2 regions of the Priestia sp. YIM B13552 genome follow, and region 1 is predicted to be linked to the other one. Evidence: a T-box and tRNA genes for the amino acid it is inferred to sense, from the RefSeq annotation. Region 1 holds a T-box; the other holds one or more tRNA genes.

What was found. A T-box is a leader RNA that pairs with one kind of tRNA and senses whether it is charged. The one in region 1 lies ahead of leuS (leucine--tRNA ligase), so its partner is inferred to be a tRNA-Leu.
Region 2: it encodes a tRNA-Leu, which carries the amino acid that the T-box ahead of leuS (leucine--tRNA ligase) is inferred to sense. The anticodon was not compared.

Annotation. Positions count from the first base shown of each region.
Region 1 is NZ_JBHZOU010000002.1:1,126,747-1,138,334, reverse strand. It holds gene ACFX40_RS11880 (tetraprenyl-beta-curcumene synthase family protein) at 1-691, shown strand, start outside; gene mnmM (tRNA 5-(aminomethyl)-2-thiouridylate-methyltransferase MnmM) at 704-1,273, opposite strand; gene mnmL (tRNA modification radical SAM protein MnmL/YtqA) at 1,270-2,232, opposite strand; gene ACFX40_RS11865 (YtzC family protein) at 2,402-2,665, shown strand; gene ACFX40_RS11860 (hypothetical protein) at 2,678-2,833, shown strand; gene ACFX40_RS11855 (MDR family MFS transporter) at 2,992-4,179, shown strand; gene ACFX40_RS11850 (GntP family permease) at 4,335-5,657, shown strand; T-box leader at 6,069-6,287, shown strand; gene leuS (leucine--tRNA ligase) at 6,352-8,766, shown strand; gene ACFX40_RS11840 (rhodanese-like domain-containing protein) at 9,006-9,317, shown strand; gene ACFX40_RS11835 (sporulation protein Cse60) at 9,755-9,934, shown strand; gene ACFX40_RS11830 (BaiN/RdsA family NAD(P)/FAD-dependent oxidoreductase) at 9,939-11,210, opposite strand; gene ACFX40_RS11825 (putative polysaccharide biosynthesis protein) at 11,421-11,588, shown strand, end outside.
Region 2 is NZ_JBHZOU010000003.1:571,426-583,013, forward strand. It holds gene ACFX40_RS15020 (spore germination protein) at 1-577, shown strand, start outside; gene ACFX40_RS15025 (Ger(x)C family spore germination protein) at 567-1,790, shown strand; gene ACFX40_RS15030 (GerAB/ArcD/ProY family transporter) at 1,811-2,911, shown strand; gene ACFX40_RS15035 (Na+/H+ antiporter NhaC family protein) at 3,109-4,509, opposite strand; tRNA gene ACFX40_RS15040 (tRNA-Gly) at 4,724-4,795, opposite strand; tRNA gene ACFX40_RS15045 (tRNA-Leu) at 4,815-4,896, opposite strand; tRNA gene ACFX40_RS15050 (tRNA-Trp) at 4,923-4,996, opposite strand; gene ACFX40_RS15055 (phospholipase D-like domain-containing protein) at 5,218-6,612, opposite strand; gene ACFX40_RS15060 (zinc-dependent alcohol dehydrogenase) at 6,999-8,138, opposite strand; gene ACFX40_RS15065 (hypothetical protein) at 8,348-8,617, opposite strand; gene ACFX40_RS15070 (GerAB/ArcD/ProY family transporter) at 9,122-10,240, shown strand; gene ACFX40_RS15075 (hypothetical protein) at 10,337-10,570, shown strand; gene ACFX40_RS15080 (GerAB/ArcD/ProY family transporter) at 10,597-11,588, shown strand, end outside.

The DNA of each region.
Region 1 (11,588 bases):
TCGTTTTCGAGCGGATAAAGACGACGGAGGATACTTAGCCGGACTTGTCCAGACTTGTCAGCAGTCCTTGCGAAAAGCTTGTAATTACCATATAGTCTCTTCACATTTATTAGAACTAGCTAAGTATTATTGTGATTTGCAAATACATAAGCATGTTGAAATCAAGGAAAGAGTTCCACGATTAGAGAATTGGTTCGATGCTCACCGGCACAGTGTTCCTGAAATGGAGTGGTATGAATTTTCAGCGTGCTCTGGTTCAACGTTAGGAATTTTTTGTTTAGTTGCCTATAGCTTTCAAGAAGAGATGACCGAAGAAATGACGCAGAAAATAAAAGCAGGATATTTTCCTTATATTCAAGGCTTACATATTTTACTCGATTATTTAATTGACCAAGAAGAAGATAAAGCAGGAGGAGATTTGAACTTTTGTTTTTATTATCCTCATTATCAGCAAATGATGGATCGCTTTTTGCATTTTGTCGTAAAAGCGGACGAATATGCTAAAAAACTGCCCGATTATCACTTTCACTGCTTTATCTATAAAGGACTCTTGGGCGTTTATTTGTCGGATCAAAAAGTGCGGGCACAAAAACATGTTCATGTGAATGCACGTAGGTTAATAAAAGCGGGGGGAGCCCTCAGCTACTTTTTCTATATCAACGGACGCTTGTACCGAATGTTAAAAAGATAAGCCATATACGGCTTATCTTTTTTCAATAGCAATGATGAAGGGAGGGTTGTTTTGCTGATTCATGAAACGATATTGTAAAACGTGAACGTCTTTTTGATCAAGATTTTGGACATATGTTAGTAAATCGTCTCTTTCTTGTTTCCCTTGTTCGTGTCCATGATAAATAACGAGCACAATCACTCCTTCAGGTGCTAGCAAATCAAGTAACTGCTCAATTGCAGAGATTGTTGTTTCAGAAGTGGTGACAATGTCTTTATCTCCACCTGGTAAATAACCTAAATTAAAGACAGCGCCCGTGACTCGTCCTTTAATAGAACGAGGAAGCATGTTTATATTGCTATGGCTTTCTTGGATAAGCGTGACTCGTTTTTCTACATGATGTTCTGTCAATCGCTGCTGAGTTGCTTGAATGGCTTGGGGCTGAATGTCAAATCCATATACATGACCTGTATCTCCGACTAAGTTGGCTAAGAACAATGTATCATGTCCATTTCCTGCTGTAGCATCAATCGCGACATCTCCTTCGGCCACAGCATTAGTGAGCAACGTGCGGGCAAAAGGCAGGATACGTTCTATTTTCATCTTTCCATCAACTCTTTTTCGTAATATTTTCCTTGATAGCTTTGGCGACGTTCGAGCTCTTGATCAATGGCATTTAATACGCTCCACTTATTTACGCTCCACATCGGTCCGATCATGAGGTCTATCGGTCCATCACCGGTAATACGATGAACAATCATCTCAGAAGGGATTACTTCGAGCTGATCGCATACAAGCTTTACATATTCTTCAAATGAAAGAAATTCAACAAGGCCCTTTTCATACTGTTTGACCATAGGAGTTCCTTTTAGTAAATGAAGCAGATGAATCTTAATTCCTTGAACGTCTAATTTTGCTACTTCCCGTACCGTTTCCATCATCATCTCAGGTGTTTCTAAAGGCAAACCATTAATGATGTGAGAACAAACGCGAATACCGTGTTTTCGAAGCTTTGCTACCCCATCTACATAGCATTGATGATCGTGTGCCCGGTTAATAAGCAGTGAAGTTCGTTCATGAACAGTTTGCAGTCCAAGTTCTACCCATAGATAAGTTCGTTCATTTAATTCAGCCAAGTATTCCACCACATCGTCGGGGAGACAGTCAGGGCGCGTGGCGATAGAAAGCCCAACAACTCCGGGAAGCTTTAAGACGGCTTCATATTTTTCACGAAGCTCCTCGACAGGAGCATGAGTATTAGTAAATGCTTGAAAGTAAGCAACGTATTTTCCGTCTTTCCATTTATGATGCATTTTTTCACGGATTTCGTTAAATTGTGTCACAAGATCATCCGCTCTGTTTCCAGCGAAATCTCCTGAACCGGCAGCGCTGCAAAACGTACAGCCGCCGTGAGCTACCGTGCCGTCTCTGTTTGGACAATCAAATCCTCCATCTAAGGCTACTTTAAATACCTTATGGCCAAAGTGGTTACGTAAGTGGTAATTCCAGGTGTGATAACGTTTGTTTTCAGATTTATACGGAAATGGGTTTGTCTGACTCAAATCAGCAACCTCCTTTTTACATGCAATATACATCAACAAATTGTATCAAAAACGTGAAAAAGTGCCAAACAAATTTAAGGATGCTTATATTTAACAGGTTCTTCTTGTCGTAAAGGGAAGTAAAGTTGCGCAAAATAAGACAGAAATGAACGAATAGGAGGAATAGAGAATGACAACTCGTCAAGCAGTGGATCAACTTATGCAACAGTGTGAAGATGCTATTCGCTTTGGACAAGGTCAGTTGCAGGAAGGCATGAAGCAAGAACATTATAACGACACTGAATATACAAAAGCACAGGAAAAATTAGAAAATGCTTATAAAGAAATTGAAGAGTTTTCTCACAGTGCAAATGCACAGCAAAGAGAGCAGCTATATCGCATGCGCCTGCAAGTTCAGCAGCTGCAAAATAAATTGATTACAACTCAGCATTAAGGAGAGGATTTTATGGCAACTCGTTCAAATCAAAATAACCCGGAACAAAAAACAAAAAACGGGATCAACAGCAATGATATTGAGCTAGGAAAAGATTTTGATCCTGTAAAAGAATTAAAAGCACGGAACAGCAAGCGTGCCCAGCCGGTTCGTTCGAAGCAAAAATAAGCGGTAAAAAGGTGATTTTGCATGATATTGTCATGTGAAATCACCTTTTTAAATAGTCAGCGAATTTCAAATAAATTGTCTATATGTAAAAGCATTGCGAACCCTTTAAGAAAAGACTAGAATGTACGTTGGCATTCGAATAGATAGGGGGGAGATCAATGCCCAAGTCACTTTGGTTTTTGATTATTGGTATGCTTGTAAACGTAACGGGAGCTTCGTTTTTATGGCCTCTCAATACAATTTATATAAATGAACATTTAGGAAAGTCGTTATCCGTTGCAGGAGTGGTTCTTATGCTGAACTCTGCTGCAAGCGTAGTGGGTAATTTACTAGGGGGAACGCTTTTTGACAAAATTGGAGGATATAAATCCATTTTATCAGGAATTATTATTACCCTTGTTGCATTAGTGGGACTGGTGTTTTTCCATGGTTGGCCTACATACGTTGTTCTCTTGGTTATTGTAGGATTTGGATCTGGTATTGTGTTTCCATCTATGTATGCAATGGCAGGCTCAGTCTGGCCACAAGGCGGAAGAAAAGCATTTAATGCGATGTACGTTGCTCAAAATGCAGGAGTGGCTATTGGCGCAGCGGTAGGGGGCGTTGTAGCATCCTATTCATTTACGTATATTTTCTTAGCTAATACAATTTTATACGTTATTTTTCTTCTTATTGCTATTTTTTCATACCGTCATATTTCGGTTACAGTTGGGCAAACGAATGTCCTTAATGAAGCCGGTAGTATTCAGCACAAAACGAAACTGACGGCCCTTCTTATTTTATGTACAGGATACGTATTATGCTGGGTCGCGTATGTTCAGTGGCAAACAACGATTGCTACGCATACGCGTGAGTTGAATATACCTCTTTCTAGCTACAGTTTGCTTTGGACGATTAACGGCATTTTAATTGTAGTCGGTCAGCCTTTGATTGTGCCTATCATTCAAAAAGTAGCAAAGACATTAAAAGTACAGGTTCTAATTGGAACGGTTATTTTTGTGGCTTCTTTCATCATCGTGGTGAATGCCACAACATTTTCGCAGTTCTTAACAGCAATGATTGTGTTAACAGTTGGAGAAATGTTTGTTTGGCCAGCAATTCCAGCTGTCGCAAGTCAGTTAGCTCCATCAGGAAAAGAAGGGTTTTATCAAGGCGTAGTCAACAGTATGGCTACTGCAGGTAAAATGATTGGCCCTCTCTTTGGAGGCATTATTTTCGATGCGTTTAATATGTCTACCCTGTGCTATTTATTAATTGCACTATTGTTATTTAGCATGTGTACAACATGGATATACGATTATAAATTAAAAGAAAAACGTCAGCGTTCACTAACCATCTCTAAATAAATAGAGGTGGTTTTATTTTTGACTGTTCAATAAACGTAGGAATGTCTTCAGTATTCCTTTAATAATATAGTAAGGGTCGTGACAAGCAAAGGAAGGAGTATATACCTGTAAAATGTAAGCGTTTTCTAATTATATGACTTCATGGGGGGCTAAACATGCTTAGTATGATTGGATTAATTGGAGGATTATTGCTGCTCATTGTATTAACGATGAGAGGCATGAATTTATTTATAGCAGGTCCGCTCAGTGCTTTAGTTGTTGCGTTAACAAGCGGAATGCCTTTATTTCCACAGCTGGTGAAAGAAGGAGAAGCAAATTTTGTTGGAAATTACATGTCTGGTTTCACAGGATTTATTGCTTCTTGGTATTTAATGTTTCTATTGGGCGCCGTCTTTGGAAAAGTGATGGAAGACAGCGGGGCTGCTGATAGTGTTTCTCGCTGGATTGTCAGTAAACTAGGAATGAAAAGAGCAGTGTTGGCGATTGTACTTGCCTGTGCGGTCTTAACATATGGAGGAGTCAGTCTGTTTGTAGTAGCATTCTCTGTCTATCCAATGGCTTTAAGCTTATTCAAACAAGCTGATTTGCCGAGGCGGTTTATCCCTGCTGCTTTAGCATTCGGTTCCGTTACGTTTACGATGACCTCGGCTGGATCGCCTGAAATCCAAAACTGGATTCCAATTGAATATTTAAAGACTAGTCCGTATGCAGGATGGGAAGTTAGTTTAGTTGTAGCGGTAGTGATGGCTGTATTCGGCTACTGGTGGTTAAAGCGCTTGATTTCAAAAGCAGTTAAAAATGGAGAGCGTTTTATATCACGCGAGAAAGATCCAGCAGTAACGGAAAATCAGTCTCTTCCTAATCCGTTATTAAGTTTGCTTCCGCTTGTGGTCGTGCTCATTATTTCTTTTGCACTTCATAAGCCGCTTCAGCAATCTGCGTTGATTGTCGCACTTTTAAGCGGTATTATTGTCACATACATTGTGAACCGAAAACACTTTAAAGGATTTTGGAATGCAGCATCAGAAGGGACGCTTGGAGCGTTAATTGCAATTGGGAATACAGCTGCTGTCGTAGGTTTTGGAGGGGTTGCTAAGGCTGTTCCCGCGTTTGGAGTGGCTGTAGATGCCATGACGCATATTCCAGGCAGTCCGTTGATAGGGGGAGCTATTGCGGTGAGTGTTATCGCGGGGATGACAGGTTCGGCTTCAGGAGGTCAGGCGATTGCTTTGCCAATTTTAGCCCCTCACTATCTAGATGCTGGTGTAAATCCAGAAGCTCTCCATCGTGTAGTAGCTATATCTTCTGGCGTATTAGATTCCTTGCCTCATAATGGTTATGTCGTCACCACAATTAATTCTATTTGTGGAGAAACTCATAAAGATGCGTATGGATCAGTTGCAGCGATGACGGTAATTGTTCCGCTTGTTGGTCTCGTACTTGCGATTATCCTGTTTTCTTTTGGATTTGGTATTTAATAATAGCTGTTAAAGAAAGTAGAGGCGGGGACAAAAGTATTTTAGCTGAAGGAAGATCCGAACGATAAATCGTTCGGATCTTTTCATTATTATGGTGAACTCGGCTTTTATGTGTTTAGTTGCTTTAAGCTGTTGATTGGAGCGCAAGATGAAGCCTTGCACGGAAATGAACAGTTTTGTAGCAAGGAGTCCAGATATCCTATTTATTCAGCTTTAGATAGGATTAACTTAATTATGTCTAAATCTCTTTGTTTGGCGTTGTATGTATGTTTTTGGGAGAAGTTGTTCATATATAAGAATGAAAGAGGGGATTTAGCAACAAAGCAGTGAGGCAGTGTAGAAACTTTTACAAAATCCGTTGAACAACTTGCAGTTTGCGAACATATTATTTACAATACAAGGTAGTATGATGTAAAAACTATGATAAGGAATAGTAGTGAACGAAGCGAGCTAAGAGAGCTGACGGGTGGTGCGAGTCAGCAAACGGGCGTTCATGAACTCACCTTGGAGTTGTAAATGTGAAGTAAAGTAACATTTACCGTCTATCCGCGTTAAGGAAAATGAGTGAGTACATAATTGTGCTAATTTGGGTGGTACCGCGGGAAGTTTATTCAACCTCTCGTCCCTTTGTTTGAGGGATGAGGGGTTTTTTAGTTTAATTAAATACAGCTGGAGCGTACAAGGAGGATTATGTATGGCTTTTAATCATGAAAAGATCGAACAAAAATGGCAAAAAGTTTGGGAAGAAAATAAAACATTTAGAACAACAGAAGATGAAGGAAAGCGTAAGTTTTACGCATTAGATATGTTCCCTTATCCATCTGGGGCGGGTTTACACGTTGGGCATCCAGAAGGTTATACAGCAACGGACATTTTATCTCGTATGAAGCGTATGCAAGGATACAATGTACTTCATCCAATGGGATGGGATGCATTCGGACTACCTGCTGAGCAGTATGCATTAGATACAGGAAACGATCCGGCTGAGTTCACTGAACTTAACATTAATAATTTCCGTCGTCAAATCAAATCGTTAGGTTTCTCTTACGATTGGGAGCGTGAAATTAATACAACTGATCCTAACTACTACAAATGGACGCAGTGGATTTTCTTACAGTTATATAAAAAAGGCTTAGCTTATGTGGATGAAGTAGCTGTTAACTGGTGTCCTGCGTTGGGAACAGTACTTGCAAACGAAGAAGTTATAGATGGCAAAAGTGAGCGCGGTGGGCATCCGGTTGAGCGTCGTCCAATGAAGCAGTGGATGCTTAAAATCACAGCTTATGCAGATCGTTTACTAGAAGATTTAGATGATCTTGATTGGCCAGAAAGTATTAAAGAAATGCAGCGAAACTGGATTGGCCGCTCTGAAGGAGCTCACGTTCACTTCACAATTGATGGATATGACGAAACATTTACTGTGTTCACAACGCGTCCTGATACGCTGTTTGGGGCAACGTATGCCGTTTTAGCACCTGAACATCCGTTTGTGGATAAAATTACGACAGCCGAACAAAAAGAAGCGGTAGAAGCGTATTTAGATCAAATTAAAAGCAAAAGCGATTTAGAGCGTACAGACTTAGCTAAAGACAAAACGGGCGTATTCACAGGTGCTTATGCAATTAACCCTGTAAACGGTGAGAGAATGCCAATTTGGATTGCTGACTATGTTCTAATGAGCTATGGTACAGGTGCAATTATGGCTGTTCCTGCTCATGATGAGCGTGATTATGAGTTTGCTGTTAAATTTGAACTGCCGATTAAAGAAGTAGTAGCGGGTGGAGACGTTTCAAAAGAAGCTTATACAGGCGACGGCGAGCACGTTAATTCAGACTTCTTAAATGGTCTAGACAAAGAAGAAGCAATTTCAAATATGATTCAGTGGCTTCAAGCAAATGAAAAAGGTGAAAAACAAGTAACATACCGTCTGCGTGACTGGTTATTCAGCCGTCAGCGCTACTGGGGTGAACCGATTCCTGTTATTCACTGGGAAGATGGCACAACAACGGCAGTTCCTGAAGATCAGCTTCCGCTTGTGTTACCAAAAACGACTGAAATCAAACCGTCAGGCACAGGTGAATCTCCGTTAGCAAACATTGATGACTGGGTGAACGTTGTAGATCCGGAAACAGGCAAAAAAGGGCGCCGAGAAACAAATACAATGCCTCAATGGGCAGGCAGCTGCTGGTATTACTTACGCTACATTGATCCAACAAACAGTGAAGCGTTAGCAGATGCAGATAAATTAAAAGAATGGTTGCCGGTTGATATTTATATCGGTGGAGCTGAACACGCTGTTCTTCACTTATTATATGCTCGTTTCTGGCATAAGTTTTTATATGATATCGGCGTAGTTCCAACAAAAGAGCCGTTCCAAAAACTGTTTAACCAAGGTATGATTCTTGGAGAAAACAACGAAAAAATGAGTAAGTCAAAAGGTAACGTTGTAAACCCAGACGAAATCGTAGAAAGCCACGGTGCAGATACGCTTCGCCTTTACGAAATGTTTATGGGACCTTTAGATGCATCAATCGCTTGGTCAACAAAAGGGCTTGATGGTGCACGCCGTTTCTTAGATCGTGTATGGCGCTTACTTGTTGACGATAACGGTGAATTAAGCAGCAAGGTTCAAGAAAGCAATGACACTACGCTTGAACGCGTGTATCACCAAACGGTGAAAAAAGTAACGGAAGATTACGAAGGCCTCCGTTTTAATACAGGTATCTCTCAGCTTATGGTATTCATCAATGATGCATACAAAGTTGACGTGCTGCCAAAGCAATACGTAGAAGGATTTGTGAAGCTATTAGCACCAATTTGTCCTCATACGACTGAGGAATTATGGAGCAAACTAGGTCACGAAGATACAATTTCATATGAGGCTTGGCCTGCGTTTGACGAAGCGAAACTTGTAGATGATGAAGTGGAAATTGTCGTTCAAATTAACGGTAAAGTACGTGCAAAAGTTAATGTACCTGCTGAGGCATCTCGTGAAGAGCTTCAAGATATTGCAATGGCTAATGAAGATGTTCAAGAGTTCATTGAAGGTAAGACAGTGCGCAAAGTGATTGCTGTGCCTGGTAAATTAGTAAACATCGTAGCTAATTAAGTATTCATGTAGAAAAGAACCCCTGACTAAAGAGCAGTCAGGGGTTCTCTTCTAGACCGAAGCGCCTGATGTCCGCCTTTCGGGTTTGACATCAGACGCTTAGTCAAACCTTTAACTACGATTGGAAAAGCTCAGGCAGGCTGCTGCTTAAGCTTTTCTTATTTAGTGGCATAAAGGTATTTGAGTTTGCTACAATAGCGATAGCAAGCTGAATGAAAGAATAGAGAGGAATGACGAAGATGGAAGAAGTAAAAGTAATTACGCCTGAGGAACTTCAAAAACGCGTTGAAAAGGGAGAAGAACTTCATTTAGTTGATGTGCGTGAAGATGAAGAAGTAGCAGAAGGAATGATTCCAACGGCTAAACACATTCGTATGAATGATATTCCAGCTAATGTGGATCATTTCGATAAAGACAAAGAATATATTTTCATTTGCCGTTCGGGCCGCCGCAGTGAAAACGTATGTTACTACCTTCAAGAACAAGGATATAAAGTAACAAATATGGTTGGCGGTATGTTAGAGTGGGAAGGAAAAACGGTTAATAAATAAAAAAGAGGCTGGGACAAAAGTATCTTAGCTGAAGTGAAAAATGAACCATTGATCAACATGTTTGATTAGTGGTTCATTTTTTTTGTTATGGTGAACATAGGTTTTATTTGTTTCGTTCCTTCTAGCAGTTGATTTCCTTGCAAGACTCCTGCGGAAAGCGAAGTCTTGCAAGGAAATCGACTGCCGTGTTACAAGCGGTTCAGCTCATGTATCCCATTTGTTCGCCTTTAGATTGGATTCATTTCGTTCCTCTTTTTTGAATGAAACTTCTGCCAACCGACTAAAATGATAGCAAGAAAACAAATGATGACTAAATCTATAAAAGCCCTCATAAAAATAGAAGTAGTAAGAGATTGAAAATCCGTACAAAAACCATCATCAAGAGAAACAGTCCATTCTGATTGAAACAAATTTGATAGGACAAGGTGGTAGAAGCTGTGATACAAGTAAAAATGTTTGATAAAGAGCATGAAAAAGATTTAGAATTTGCGGTGAATCGATTTTTACGGAAATTAGAGGATGAAGACGTCGTTGATATTAAATACCAGGTGACAGTGGATGTTGATCGTGATGAGCAGGTGTACTGTTTTTCAGCCATGGTTATGTATAAAGCCTAGCATATTATGCTAGGCTTGTTGCAAATTCTCCTGCATTACTCCCCGCCAAACGGCCTGTTACAAGAGCGGAAGTGATATTGTATCCTCCAGTGTATCCATGGATATCAAGAATTTCCCCGCAGAAGTAAAGGCCTTGCATAAATTTCGAAGACATTTCTTTTGGGTGAATTTCTTTAACAGATACGCCGCCTCCTGTGACGAATGCTTTTTCTAAAGAAAGCGTGCCGTTTACAGCAAATTCAAATCGTTTGCACAGTTTTGCAAATTCTCTCAGTTTCTCATGCTGAAGCTGTCCTGCTAGCGCTTGGCTATCAATGCCTGCCTGCTCGAGTAAAAACAATAGATAGCGTTCAGATACAAAACCTTTTAAGACATTTTTAATTGCTTTTTTCGGCTCTTCTTTTGTTGTTTTGACTAATTGCTGAAAAATATCTTCTTCGTTTTGGCTAGGAAATAAATCAAGAGACATTTGAACAGTGTTGCTTTTTTGTTTCTTTAACTCTTTAACAACATATTGGCTGCAGCGAAGAGCGGCAGGGCCAGAGATGCCAAAGTGAGTGAAAATCATATCCATTTGATGAGTAATGACAGGCTTGCCTTTTTTATTTAGCACGCTTAGTCCTACATTGCGAAGCGATAGACCTTGAAGCGTTTTGGTTTTAACAAAGTGTTCGCTAGATGTAATAGGAACTTCTGTTGGGTAAAGCTCAGTAATTTTATGCCCCGCATCTTTTGCCCATTGATAACCGTCTCCTGTCGAACCTGTATGAGGTACTGATTTTCCACCTACTGCAATCACAACGCTTTTCGTTTGGATTGCTTCCCCGTTTTGAAGCACAACTTCTTTCACGGTGTTGTTCTCATAGTTTACGCGTTTAACGGCTGTGTTTGTGCGAATCGTCACACGAAGACGGTGAAGTTCGCTAATTAATGCGTCAACAACAGATTGCGCTTTATTGCTGACCGGAAACATACGTCCGTGATCTTCTTCTTTTAATTTAATTCCAAGGCCTTCAAAATAAGAGATGATATCTTCGTTATTAAAAACAGAAAACGCACTGTATAAAAAGCGGCCGTTTCCTGGAATGTGTTTAATAAGTTCATCAATGGGAAGACGGTTTGTCACATTACAGCGTCCGCCTCCAGAAATGGCAAGCTTTCGTCCAAGTTTATTGCCTTTATCAATTAATAATACGTTTGCACCTGACTCACCAGCTGCAATCGATGCCATCAAACCAGAAGGTCCTCCTCCGATTACGACTACATCATATATCATACTTTCACCAACCTGTCTATTCTTAAAAAAATTTAGTTTGTTCACTGACAAATCTCTCAACATTGGATAAAATGGGCTATAGTCTTTGTTTTTTAGTTTGTTGACGAGTGCGAGTGAGTATAAGACCTTTCTTAGTGTATACTGTCACTTGCTTCTTTTCAATTCTATCATTATTATCAGTATGTAACATTAAGTATCGGAGGCAAACGTATGTCTGATTCAAAATTGTTAAGAGGGACCTTTGTGCTGACGCTTGGCACCTATGTATCCCGAATCTTGGGAATGATTTATTTATTTCCATTTGCGATCCTTGTTGGAACCGTAGGGGGAGCACTGTTTGGTTACGGATATAACCAATATGCTATTTATTTAAGTATT
Region 2 (11,588 bases), on a different contig from region 1:
TCTTGCGGCACAGCGAGAATCCGTTCCATTTCCCGCGTTTGTGGAAGCTTTTTTTATGGAAGTCACCTTTGAAATTTTGCGTGAAGCAGGGATTCGTTTACCAAAAGCTATCGGCTCTGCCGTATCGATCGTCGGAGCTCTTGTTATTGGGCAAGCAGCGGTTCAAGCGGGGATCGTCTCACCAGCTATGGTTATTATCGTATCGATTACAGCTATTGCTAGCTTTGCCACACCTTCTTTCGATATGGCTATTTCAGCGCGTTTAATTCGTTTTTTATTTATACTAGGAGCGGCTACATTCGGTTTCTATGGTATTATTCTTATTCTTTTAATGGGAGTTGGACATCTGTGCAGCTTACGTTCATTTGGTGTTCCTTATATGACGCCATTAGCACCGTTTATTCCTGCAAGCAATGAAGATACATTGCTGCGGTTGCCATGGTGGACGATGAGAAGAAGACCTAAATTAATTAGTGATAACAAAGTTCGTCAAAGCAAACATCAAAAGCCTGAGCCTCCTTTTTCAAGAGGTATGATTAATCAGGAGATGGAAGAAGATGATCAAAATGAAACATAAAAGTTTATTTTTACTGGTAATGACCATAATGATGGTATTGCTTACTAGCTGCTGGAGTAAAAAAGAGTTAACGGATCTTGCATTTGTATCGGCAATGGGCATTGATAAAACGAAAGATGGGCGATATGAGCTTACCTATCAAATTATTAACCCGGGAAATGTAGCTGGATTACAAGGGGGCGGCGGTACCCAAAGTCCGCCTGTTACGATCTATGCTGCTTCCGGTGATAATTTAGTTGAAGCAAGCAGACGCGCTTCAGCTAGAATTTCACGAAGACTTTATTATGCCCACACCAACTTAGTCGTGATCGGAGAAAAACTAGCGCGTGAAGAAGGAATTAACATTCTTATTGATTCTATTGACCGCGATCCTGAGTTTCGAATTACGACTTCCTTAGTAATCGCAAACCAGTCAAGTGCTGCTAATTTGGTAAAAGCACTAACGCCTGTGGATAAAATTCCAGCAAACAAAATTATGAAAACGCTGGAGTTCACTCAAAGAAAATGGGGAGAAAACCTCAAGGTTTCTTTTCAAGAAGTGATGAAATCTCTCGAATCTCCCGGAGGAGAAGCACTAGTCTCGGGTTTTCGTTTAGTTGGAAATCCTCAACAAGCAGAAAAATTAGATAACCTCCAGCAAAGCGCACCAGAAGCTACCCTTCGTGCTTCTGGCATTGCTGTTTTTAAAAATGGAAAGTTAATCGACTGGTTGTACAATAGTCCAGCCAGAGGCAGCGTTTGGATTCTTGATAAAATACAAGGAACCGATATTAATGTAGACTGGAAAGGAAAAAAGGAAGCGCTTGCCTATCAAACAGTTCGTCAAAAAACGGATGTATCTGTAAAAATGGTAAAAGGAAAACCTTATGCGTCCGTTCACACTCGCGTAGAAGGCGATCTTGGAGAAGTTGAGGTCCCCGTTGATACCCGTCAACCTGCTGTAATTAAAAAAATGGAAAAAGGTGCAGGTAAAGAAATAAAAAAAGAATTACAAATAGCTATTAAACAAGCTCAGACAAACAAAGTTGACATCTTTGGATTCGGAGAAGCACTAGCACGCACGCGGCCTAATCAGTGGGAAAAACTCAAATCAGAATGGGATGACGTTTACTTTCCAAAATTAGATGTAGACGTTAAAGTAGAAGCTTACATTCGCCGAACAGGTCTGCGCAATAAGTCGTTTCTCTCTAGCGTAAAAGAAAAACAAAACTGAGGTCAGGAGGTTCTGGCTATATGGAAAAAGCAAAAATTAGCGCCACTCAATTATTTATTCTCATGGTTTTATTCGAGCTGGGAAGTGCTTTATTAGTTCCTCTTGCAATGAGAGCGAAGCAAGATGCATGGCTAGCTATTTTAATTGGAATGCTGTGCAGCTTTTTTTTCTTCTTAGTCTATCATAAGCTCTATTCCTACTATCCGGACCTTCTGCCTACAGAGTATATGCAAAAAATTTTAGGGAAGGCACTTGGAACACTTCTTGCATTCATATATATTGTCTATTTTTTATACGATGCATCACGAGTTCTAAGAGATTTCGGAGAGATGCTTCTTACTTTTGCCTATCCCGATACGCCTTTATTTATTGCCAATGCCTTATTGATGCTGGTCATTATCTATATAACCCGAAAAGGAATTGAAGCGATAGCAAGGTCAGGAGAGCTTCTGTTTATTTTTATGTATTTTCTGGCTGTTGCAGGCTTCATCTTAATTATTAGCTCAGGGCTAATTGATTTTAAGAACTTGCAGCCGGTATTAAAAGAAGGAGTACTCCCCGTTGCGAAAATTGCTTTAACTGAAACGCTGTATTTTCCTTTCACAGAAGCTATTGTATTTACCATGCTTCTTCCTTACTTGAGCAACCCAAAAAAAGCGAGTGTCACCATGATATGCGCAACGGGATTAAGCGGAATTAACCTAATTATTACGATGATCATTAACATTAGCGTACTTGGAGTTGATTTGACGACAAGATCACAGTTCCCTCTTCTGAGTACTGTCCAAACGATCCAAGTAGCTGATTTTTTAGAGCGTCTAGATGTATTTTTTATGTTCGCTATGGTTATTGGAATTTATTTTAAAGTTAGCATCTTGTTTTATGCTTCTATAATAAGTACAGCTACTTTATTTAAAATTAAATCGCCTTCCCGTCTAGCGTATCCTTTAGGCATCATTGTGTTATTTCTGTCGATTACAATCGCTAGTAATTTTCAAGAACACCTTTATGAAGGGCTGCACGTAGCGAGATTTCTTTTACATATGCCGCTATTTTCTATCATACCTATACTGCTTTTGATTATCGCCTTTTTGAAAAATAGGAAGAAGCAGCACAGATAGTATATCTCTAATAAATAGAAAAAATGGCGTTAAAATTATCGAGGTGATGTTCGTGTATATATGGTTTTATGATCATTTTGTTAATACCATCTTATTTCCGCTTACTTGTATCATGCTAGTGTGCCTATCACTAGGGCTGTATGCATACGTTAAGCTAAAAAAAATGAAAAGTGAAGAATAGATAGCTACTCCCTCATTTAAAACAAGAAAGATACAACAAGATAGAAAGCAACTGTTATTCCCGCTGCAATTAAAGCTGGCTTTAATTTATATTTGGCATATTCAATAACAGATAAATCTAATATTTTGGCGATGGTATTCGTATCGTCGCTTAAAGGTGAAGAAAATGCTCCAAAGGAACCGCTCGCAAACACCGCACCGATAATTAATGGCAAAGAAAGATCTGCAGAACTTGCAAGCGATACGCCAAGCGGCATTAAAATCCCCCATGTCCCCCAAGCAGACCCGATAAAGTAAGAAATAGCAGCTCCAAACACAAACATAAAAGGAGTGACAAACATTTGAGGAATCCACTTAGAATGTGCCGTCACAAAATTTGAAAAACCTAAGTCTTCTGTAACAGCGGATAATCCCCATACTACCGATAACAGCAGAATAACAGACATTAAGTCATTGCCTCCTGTGATAAAACCATTAAGCAAATTCTGCAATGTAAAGCGCTGAAACAAGAAAAAAATGAGGGTAATTAACGTAGTGATAATTAAAGCTACTACCATCGCTTCTAGCACGTCTGCTTTAATAAATGCTTCAAAAAAGCTGTGGCTCTTATGATGCCCGCTCCACCATGTTAAAAGTAAAGTAAGTGAAATCACAACAAGTAAAGGTACTAACAGATTCCAAGGCTTAGAAGGCAAATCCTTCGACACGCAAGGATGACAATCATGCCAATCTTTTTCGTCTTCTTCCTCTAGCTTCATAGGAGCCGTAGATGTTGAATGATGAAAAAAACTGAAATAAATCCCTACTAGAATAATCACAATCGAAAAGAAGTTATAAGGAATGCTTTGAATGAACAAAGAATAAGCGTCTTGTTTTATGCCTTGATGATCAATTGCCATTTGAATGATTGAGACCATATACCCTACAAATGCCGTTGCCACAGGAATTAAGACGATAACAGGAGTAGCAGTTGTTTCAATAACAAACCCTAGCTCTGCTGTCGTCATTTTCACTTTTTTCAGCAGCGCTCTCATGATGGGTGCGATCGTCACAAAACGAAATGTGGGAGCACTGAATGTTCCAATGGTTGAAACATAGGTTAAAATAAGGGCTTTTTTTCTTGTATCAATTCTTTCTGCAGCTGTTTCCACAAACCCCTTAACTCCTCCAGCCATCTTAATCATTCCGATAAGCCCTGAAAACGCGTATAAAAAGACGACGATTTCTATATTACTTTTATTTCTAAGAGCTTGTACAACATAGTGAAGTAGCTTTTCAACACCTCCGATAATCGAATGATCAATTAAATAAGCACCTACTAATAAGCCTAAAAACAACCCTGGCAGCACTTGTTTCGTGAAAATAGCTATGGGAATAACAATTAAAAACGGTATAATCGAAAACCAACTAGATTCCATAGGACTCTCCCCTATCTTAAAAACCATATTAGATGTCTTCACGTATCGTTCATTAGCTTTTAATGTAACCCCAATATTATGTGTATATTCACGAAAGCAACACGTATAAGCAGTACTGCTTTAATAAAATATTTCTGATTACAAACAGCATAATAAAACTCTTTATTTCTACAACAAAAAAGCAGTTTGCACATGCAAACTGCTTTTGAAAAGAAGCGGAAGACGAGGTTCGAACTCGCGACCCCCACCTTGGCAAGGTGGTGTTCTACCACTGAACTACTTCCGCGCATTTATCTAAATTAAGATGCGGGTGAAGGGACTTGAACCCCCACGTCATAAGACACTAGATCCTAAGTCTAGCGCGTCTGCCAATTCCGCCACACCCGCGTGTGAATTAAAAGATAACTCCAAAATGGCAGGGGCAGTAGGAATTGAACCCACACTGACGGTTTTGGAGACCGTAGTTCTACCTTTAAACTATGCCCCTAGAAATGACCTCTTCAAAAGAACCTCGTTTATTAACGACGCTACATCATAATAAAACATATATGGAATTTCGTCAATAGATCTTTTGATGAATCATAACTAGTACTAGCGGTTTTCAAAAAACTGTGAGGCATATCACAGCTTTTTACACATTCCCTTCACCAGCTGCAGTCCTCTTTAATCTCCGCTATTTGTTTTTAGAGACTCTGCTGTAACAAAGTACTATACAAAATGTCTCCAAAATCGTGTAAAGACCGAAAGAATATGTAGGAGTGCAGATTTTACAGGAGGCACGTTTTTTTGAGAATCCGTATTAACATCCACAGGTTCTCCCTCATCTCCCACAAGCATACTGTGAGAAATTTTAGCTTCAATAGCTCCTGTTAACTGGGCTGCAAATTCTTCACTATCTATCATAACCATGGATTCAGTATTTAAAAATGCAGAGCGCGAATCTAGGTTAAAAGAACCAACTGCACTTAAACGCTGATCGTAAACAACAGATTTCCCGTGAATTGAATAAGGCTTTTGATATTCATAAAGCTTCGAACCAGCTTTTATGACGCGATTCTTTACTCCCAAGTATGCAGAAAAAGCCATAGCATTTGGAGTGGATGTAATAGAATTAGTTAAAATAATTCTTTGCACTTTTGGTTTTACTCGCTTATCTATATACTGTTCCATCTCTTTTGTTGGTACGATATAAGGGGTTTGAACAACAATGGATTTTTCAGCTTGTTGGGAAAGCTTAATAAACGTTTTCCATATAAAAGGGCTTTTATTTATTCGTTGAATAGGATTTGTAATAAAAGAAATCTTTCTTGTAGGGATCGTTGCTTCTCTCCATACAATATAAGGATGGACAAAAGGTTCGTTTGCTTTTTTGGCCTCTTCGTATTGATCTATCAACAATTTCTTTCCTGAAAGACCGCGAAATTGTTTAGTTTTCTTGAGCTTTGGAAAAGCTTTTCGTGTATACGGATGATTCCATAATTTCTCTACATACTTCTCCATTGAGAGAATGACACTATGACTTTCTTGCTTTGTGTTATAAATCAGCACATCACGGTCATAGACAAAATTTTTATTTGGTTGACTGGCCAAGTATTTATCTCCAATGTTTCGTCCTCCAATAATACCTAATTGGCCATCGACTACTATTATTTTATCGTGAAGACGATTATGCCATGTCCAAGGTTTAAAAATAGTGAAGGGCTCATAGTACTTTAATTCTATATTATTGTGGAAAGCTAGAGCATAAAGAACATTTTTCCTCTTGCCTTTTAGCCCATGAGAGATCCCGTCTAACAGCACGCGAATACGTATACCTCGATCCGCAGCTTCGAATAAAGCGCCCATAAGTAAATCCGAAGAACGACCTTTACCGATGGAAAAGTACGCAATATCAATTGTATGCCTCGCTTCTTGAATCATCTGCATTCGAACAAGCCCTGAAAAATAACCGTTTTCCAAAAGCATAACTCGGTCTGTAGATTCTTTCTTCCCGTAAAAATTCTCAGTATTCATTACTTTTAAGTCTTTTCCCTTGTGCAAAGGGACATAAAACAGTACCACTGCAGTTGCGAATACATATATGAAGTACAATACGACAATCATTATTAGTATGTTTATTAGCATATTTCCTGTCACAATCCCTTTCCATTCTTATCGTTTCTTTTTATTAGGATTCTTACTTTTTTAACTTCTATACCTTTTAAAATAAGAATGGAATGATGGATTATTTGTTATACCACTGTTGATTTCCGTGCAAGTCTTCGCCTTTCCTTCCAAACAACAGCTAGAAGCAATTATATAAACGAAACTTACGTTTACACTACCAATAAAAAAAGCCGAGCGCGTTTGATTCTCCATCAAGAATCAAACGCGCTCGGATCTTCCTTCAAATAACATGCTTTTGTTCCAGCCTCTTTCAAATAGATATGACTATTGTAAAATAATTCTCAATTTTTTCTTTATACATATTTAAGGAGATATGTGCTTTATTATGGTTTTAAGATAACTTTTGTACATTCATCCTGATGATTGTTAAACATTTCATAGGCTTCACTTGCTTGATTAAGAGGGATTTTATGAGAAATTATTTCTGTAGGATCAAACTCCCTATCTGTAATTTTTTTAAATAATTCTGGCATGTAATGAATGACTGGAGCCTGTCCCATTTTTAAAGTGATGTTTCTTTCAAAAATGTTCCCAAGAGGAAACATATTATATATCGATCCATATACACCTGTTAGCTGAATTGTCCCAAATTTCCTTACTGCTTTTAATGCAATTTGAATAGCACTTAACGTTCCTCCTTGCAGCTTGAGTTTTTGTTCAATCGCTTCTACTGGTGATTTCTTTCCATCCATTCCTACACAATCAATTACAACATCTGCTCCACCACCGGTTACCTCTTTAATATAGCTTCCCATATCGTCGTATTTATCAAAATTAAAGCACTCTACGTTATTCATTTGTTTAGCTCGTTTTAATCTATATGGAACGTTATCAACAGCGATGACCCGTTTAGCACCTTTCATCCATGCAAACTTTTGAGTCATTAATCCAATAGGGCCGCTGCCAAGAACCACTACTGTATCCCCAGGTCCAACTCCGGAATTTTCTACACTCCAATAAGCGGTTGGCAGAACATCCGACATAAATAACAATGCCTCATCTTCAAGCTCACAGGAGGGCGGAATTACAAATGGCATAAAATTCCCAAAGGGAACACGTAATAGTTCAGCCTGTCCTCCTGGGTGATTCCCATATCGTTCAGTGAACCCGAAGTATCCTCCTGTATCGATTTCCTTATTAGGATTAGAGTTATCACATTGACTTTCTAAATCATGCTGACAATAATAACAGGTCCCGCACGAAATATTGAACGGTAAAACTACTCTGTCTCCCTTTTTTACTTTTGTTACCTCTGGACCTACTTCTTCTACAATTCCCATTGGTTCATGGCCAATAACGTATCCTTTTTCAGCCGGGAGAGCACCTTGGTAGATATGTAAATCCGAACCGCAAATGGCTGTAGATGTAATCCTAACAATAATATCGTCTTTTTTCTTCAAAGATGGATCTTCTACTTCTTTTACTTGGATATCCTTTGCACCTTGAAAAGTTACTGCTTTCATAATCATCCTCCTTAATTAAATTACTGCTCTATACCCTTAATGTCCCAAAATATGTATATGTATGGGTGGGAATTTATTTAGCCTTCATTTCCATTAAAAAATGAGCGTAAATACTTCTTACACGACAAAAAAAGCAGAAGTTCATTATCTTCTGCTTTTACAATTTATACTCTCTATTGTGAACCTGCCTAAGTAAAACAGCGGCTCTTTTACTGATTAAGGTCGTTCTCCATATCTTCTATATCTTGCTGAAACTCTGTTAAACGCTGACGCTGTGTTTCAGAAGCATTTTCAAGCGCATTCTCAATTTGCTGAGAGGCTTCATTCACTTCACCTATCGCTTGCTTCGCTTCATGTCCGTACGATGCATCATTTTTAGCTTCATTTGCCTGTTCATATGCATCTACTGCTTCTTTATGCCCCTGCTGTGCTGCTTGAAACGATTGTTGTTTATCTTTATTGTATGGGAATTTTTTCATCATAGTGCTCCTTTCCATTTGTTCACTCTTTAGTGTGGCATTTTTCTACTTATTCATACGACGCTTCAATAGGTTAAAGCTAAGTGAATATTCCTCATAACAAATCCCTCAATCATTTAAGAGCCCTAGAAAATATCTTCTATCTCCTGAAATGCTTTCTATATTTTACAAAAATGTATAATCACTTTCTTTAGCGGACATCATACGAATAGCTTATCTGAACGAAAAAATGTATTGGGGTTGACTGCATGCACTTGTTTCTTTCCTTTTTGATCATTTGTGCAGGGATTATATGGATGGAAATAAAAAGATTACCTCAACACTCTCATAAAAAGGAACGGAACATTTTTATTGTGTTCATGACAATCAGCATCATAATCGCTCTTGCAAAAATCTTTCGGCTGCCTCTACCCAACCCTTCTGATTGGGTAGAAGTAATGTTTCAACCTTTAAGTCACTTATTATTCCGTTGGATCACTTAATTAGTGTATATGGCAAAAGGATGTGCTCATTTTGCTTAATGAAATCAATATTTCAGCTGCGCAGTTTCGCAAATTAGTAACTTTGTATAGCATCGGAAGCACAATTATTGTTGTACCTGCCGCTATTACAGCTGATGCTCATCAAGATGCCTGGATTGCCGCACTCTTTGGTGTAGCATTAGGAATTGGCTTAGTTTTGCTTTTTACCTCACTAGGAAAAATGTTTCCAACGCTTACGCTGATGGAAATGAACGAAAAAATTTTAGGCAAACTATTTGGAAAGATTGTTTCTGCTGTTTTTGTGTTATCCAATTTATTTATCAGCAGTCAAGTTCTTTACTATGTAGGAAATTTTCTCACTACACAAATTCTTCCCTACACGCCGCTTACAGCCATCCACATCGCATTTATGGGTGTGGTCATCGTAGGAGTACGCCTAGGAATAGAAGTTATTGCACGAAGTGCCGAGATTTTATTTCCGTGGTTTGTCGGATTATTCGGACTTCTTATTTTGTCTATGATCCCTCAAATTAAAATAGAGCATATTCAGCCGGTGTTCGAAATCCATCCAAAAGCTTTTATTCGGGCTGTTTTAACGTTTTTAAGCATGAGTTCTTTGACTTATACCATTCTGCTTATGATTTTTCCTTCTCATACACCAGACACGAAAAAGGCAACTCAATCTTTTTATATAGGTAATATAGCCGGTGGACTAGTGATGGTTACATTAATCTTACTCGGAATTTTAGTACTTGGTCCTTATTACTCCCAAATCACCATGTTTCCAAGCTATGAATTAGGAAGAAGAATTGATGTAGGAAACTTTCTTCAAGGAATTGAAGTGGTCATTGCTATTTTGTGGTTTATTACTCTCTTTTTTAAACTTTGCATTTATTTTTACGCTACTCTTTTGGGGTTTGCCAATGTATTTCATATAAAGGACTACAAGCTATTTTCTTTTCCAGTCGCGCTCATTATGATTACCCTTTCCCTTATTGTGTATCCAAGCGTTTCTTATCAAAAGGATTGGGATACAAAAACGTGGATTCCCTACAGCTTACTTGTAGGCATCTTATATCCACTTTTCCTTTTAATTGCAGGGTTTATTCAAAATAAAAAGCGGCGTTCTAGCAATGGATAGAAACTCACAAACCTTTAATAAAGACTGCACCTTCAGTATAAGTAATTATTTTTCAGGAAAATATAACACTGATTATTCATGTATAGGAGCTAGTGTATGCTAGGGGTATTGGGGTTACTTATTGTTTGCACGCTCGTTATTTGGTTTGAAGTACCTAAACTACGGCAAAAAAAAGCGAAGAAAGAACTGTGGCTATTCTATACAGTTCTTGCAATCGGAATGGTCGTAAGCATCTGTAAAGCACTTGGTTTAAATGTTCCAAACCCTTCTGATTTATCAGCTGCTATCTTCAAGCCAATCAGCATATTTTTACTTCATTTACTATCTTAAGACGTTAAGACGAGGAAGTGAATACAGTGAAACCTGTAGTTAAAATTTCAACGATTCAATTTCGCATGCTCGTTATGCTTTATACAATTGGAAGCACAATTGTTATTGCTCCAGCAGCTATGACTGTAGATTCTAAACAAACCGCTTGGATTCCAGCTATCCTTGGAGTAGTATGCGGATTTGTATTAGTGAAAGTATATATAGCTCTCGGACTTTTATTTAAAGATAAAAATCTGATAGAAATCAATGAAGCAGTGTTTGGAAAATATTTAGGAAAAGGTGTATCTTGTTTATTTGTCACGTCTACTGTCATAACATGCAGCCGCATTGTATACTACGTGGGGAGTTTTTTAAATACACATATTATGATGGAAACTCCGCTGATTGCTATTCACATTATTTTTATGCTTGTGGTTGTGTTTGGAGCAAGACTTGGACTAGAAACCATCGCACGCTGCTGTGAAATATTTTTCCCTTGGCTTATTGGCCTTCTCGGAATTTTCATTTTCTCACTGACTCCTCAAATGAAAGTCGAAAACCTTACGCCTTTATTAGATATTCACTTAAAGCCGCTGACTCATTCGGTTTTCACCTTTCTTAGCATCACTTATTTTACTTTTGCTCCTTTAATGATGGTATTTCCTCTTCATTTAAGAAAACCTGAAAAAGGTGCTAAAGCTTTAATGAGTGGAAGTCTGTTAGGTGGATTTATTATGGTAGCGATTATTCTCTTTTGTATAATGGTTATTGGCTCTTATCATTCTTCAACTACCATGTTTCCTGTATACGAAATGGCTAAGCGAATTGAACTGGGGAATTTTTTGCAAGGAATTGAAGTAATTATTGCTATTATATGGTTTCTTACTCTTTTCTTTAAAGTTTCTCTTTATTTTCATGCTTCTATCGCTGGGCTTTGCCACATTTTTAACGTGAACGAAACTCGATTTCTAACGTTACCGATGGGGTTAATCGTTACAACTTTTTCTATTATCGTTTATCCAACTATTATCTATCAAAA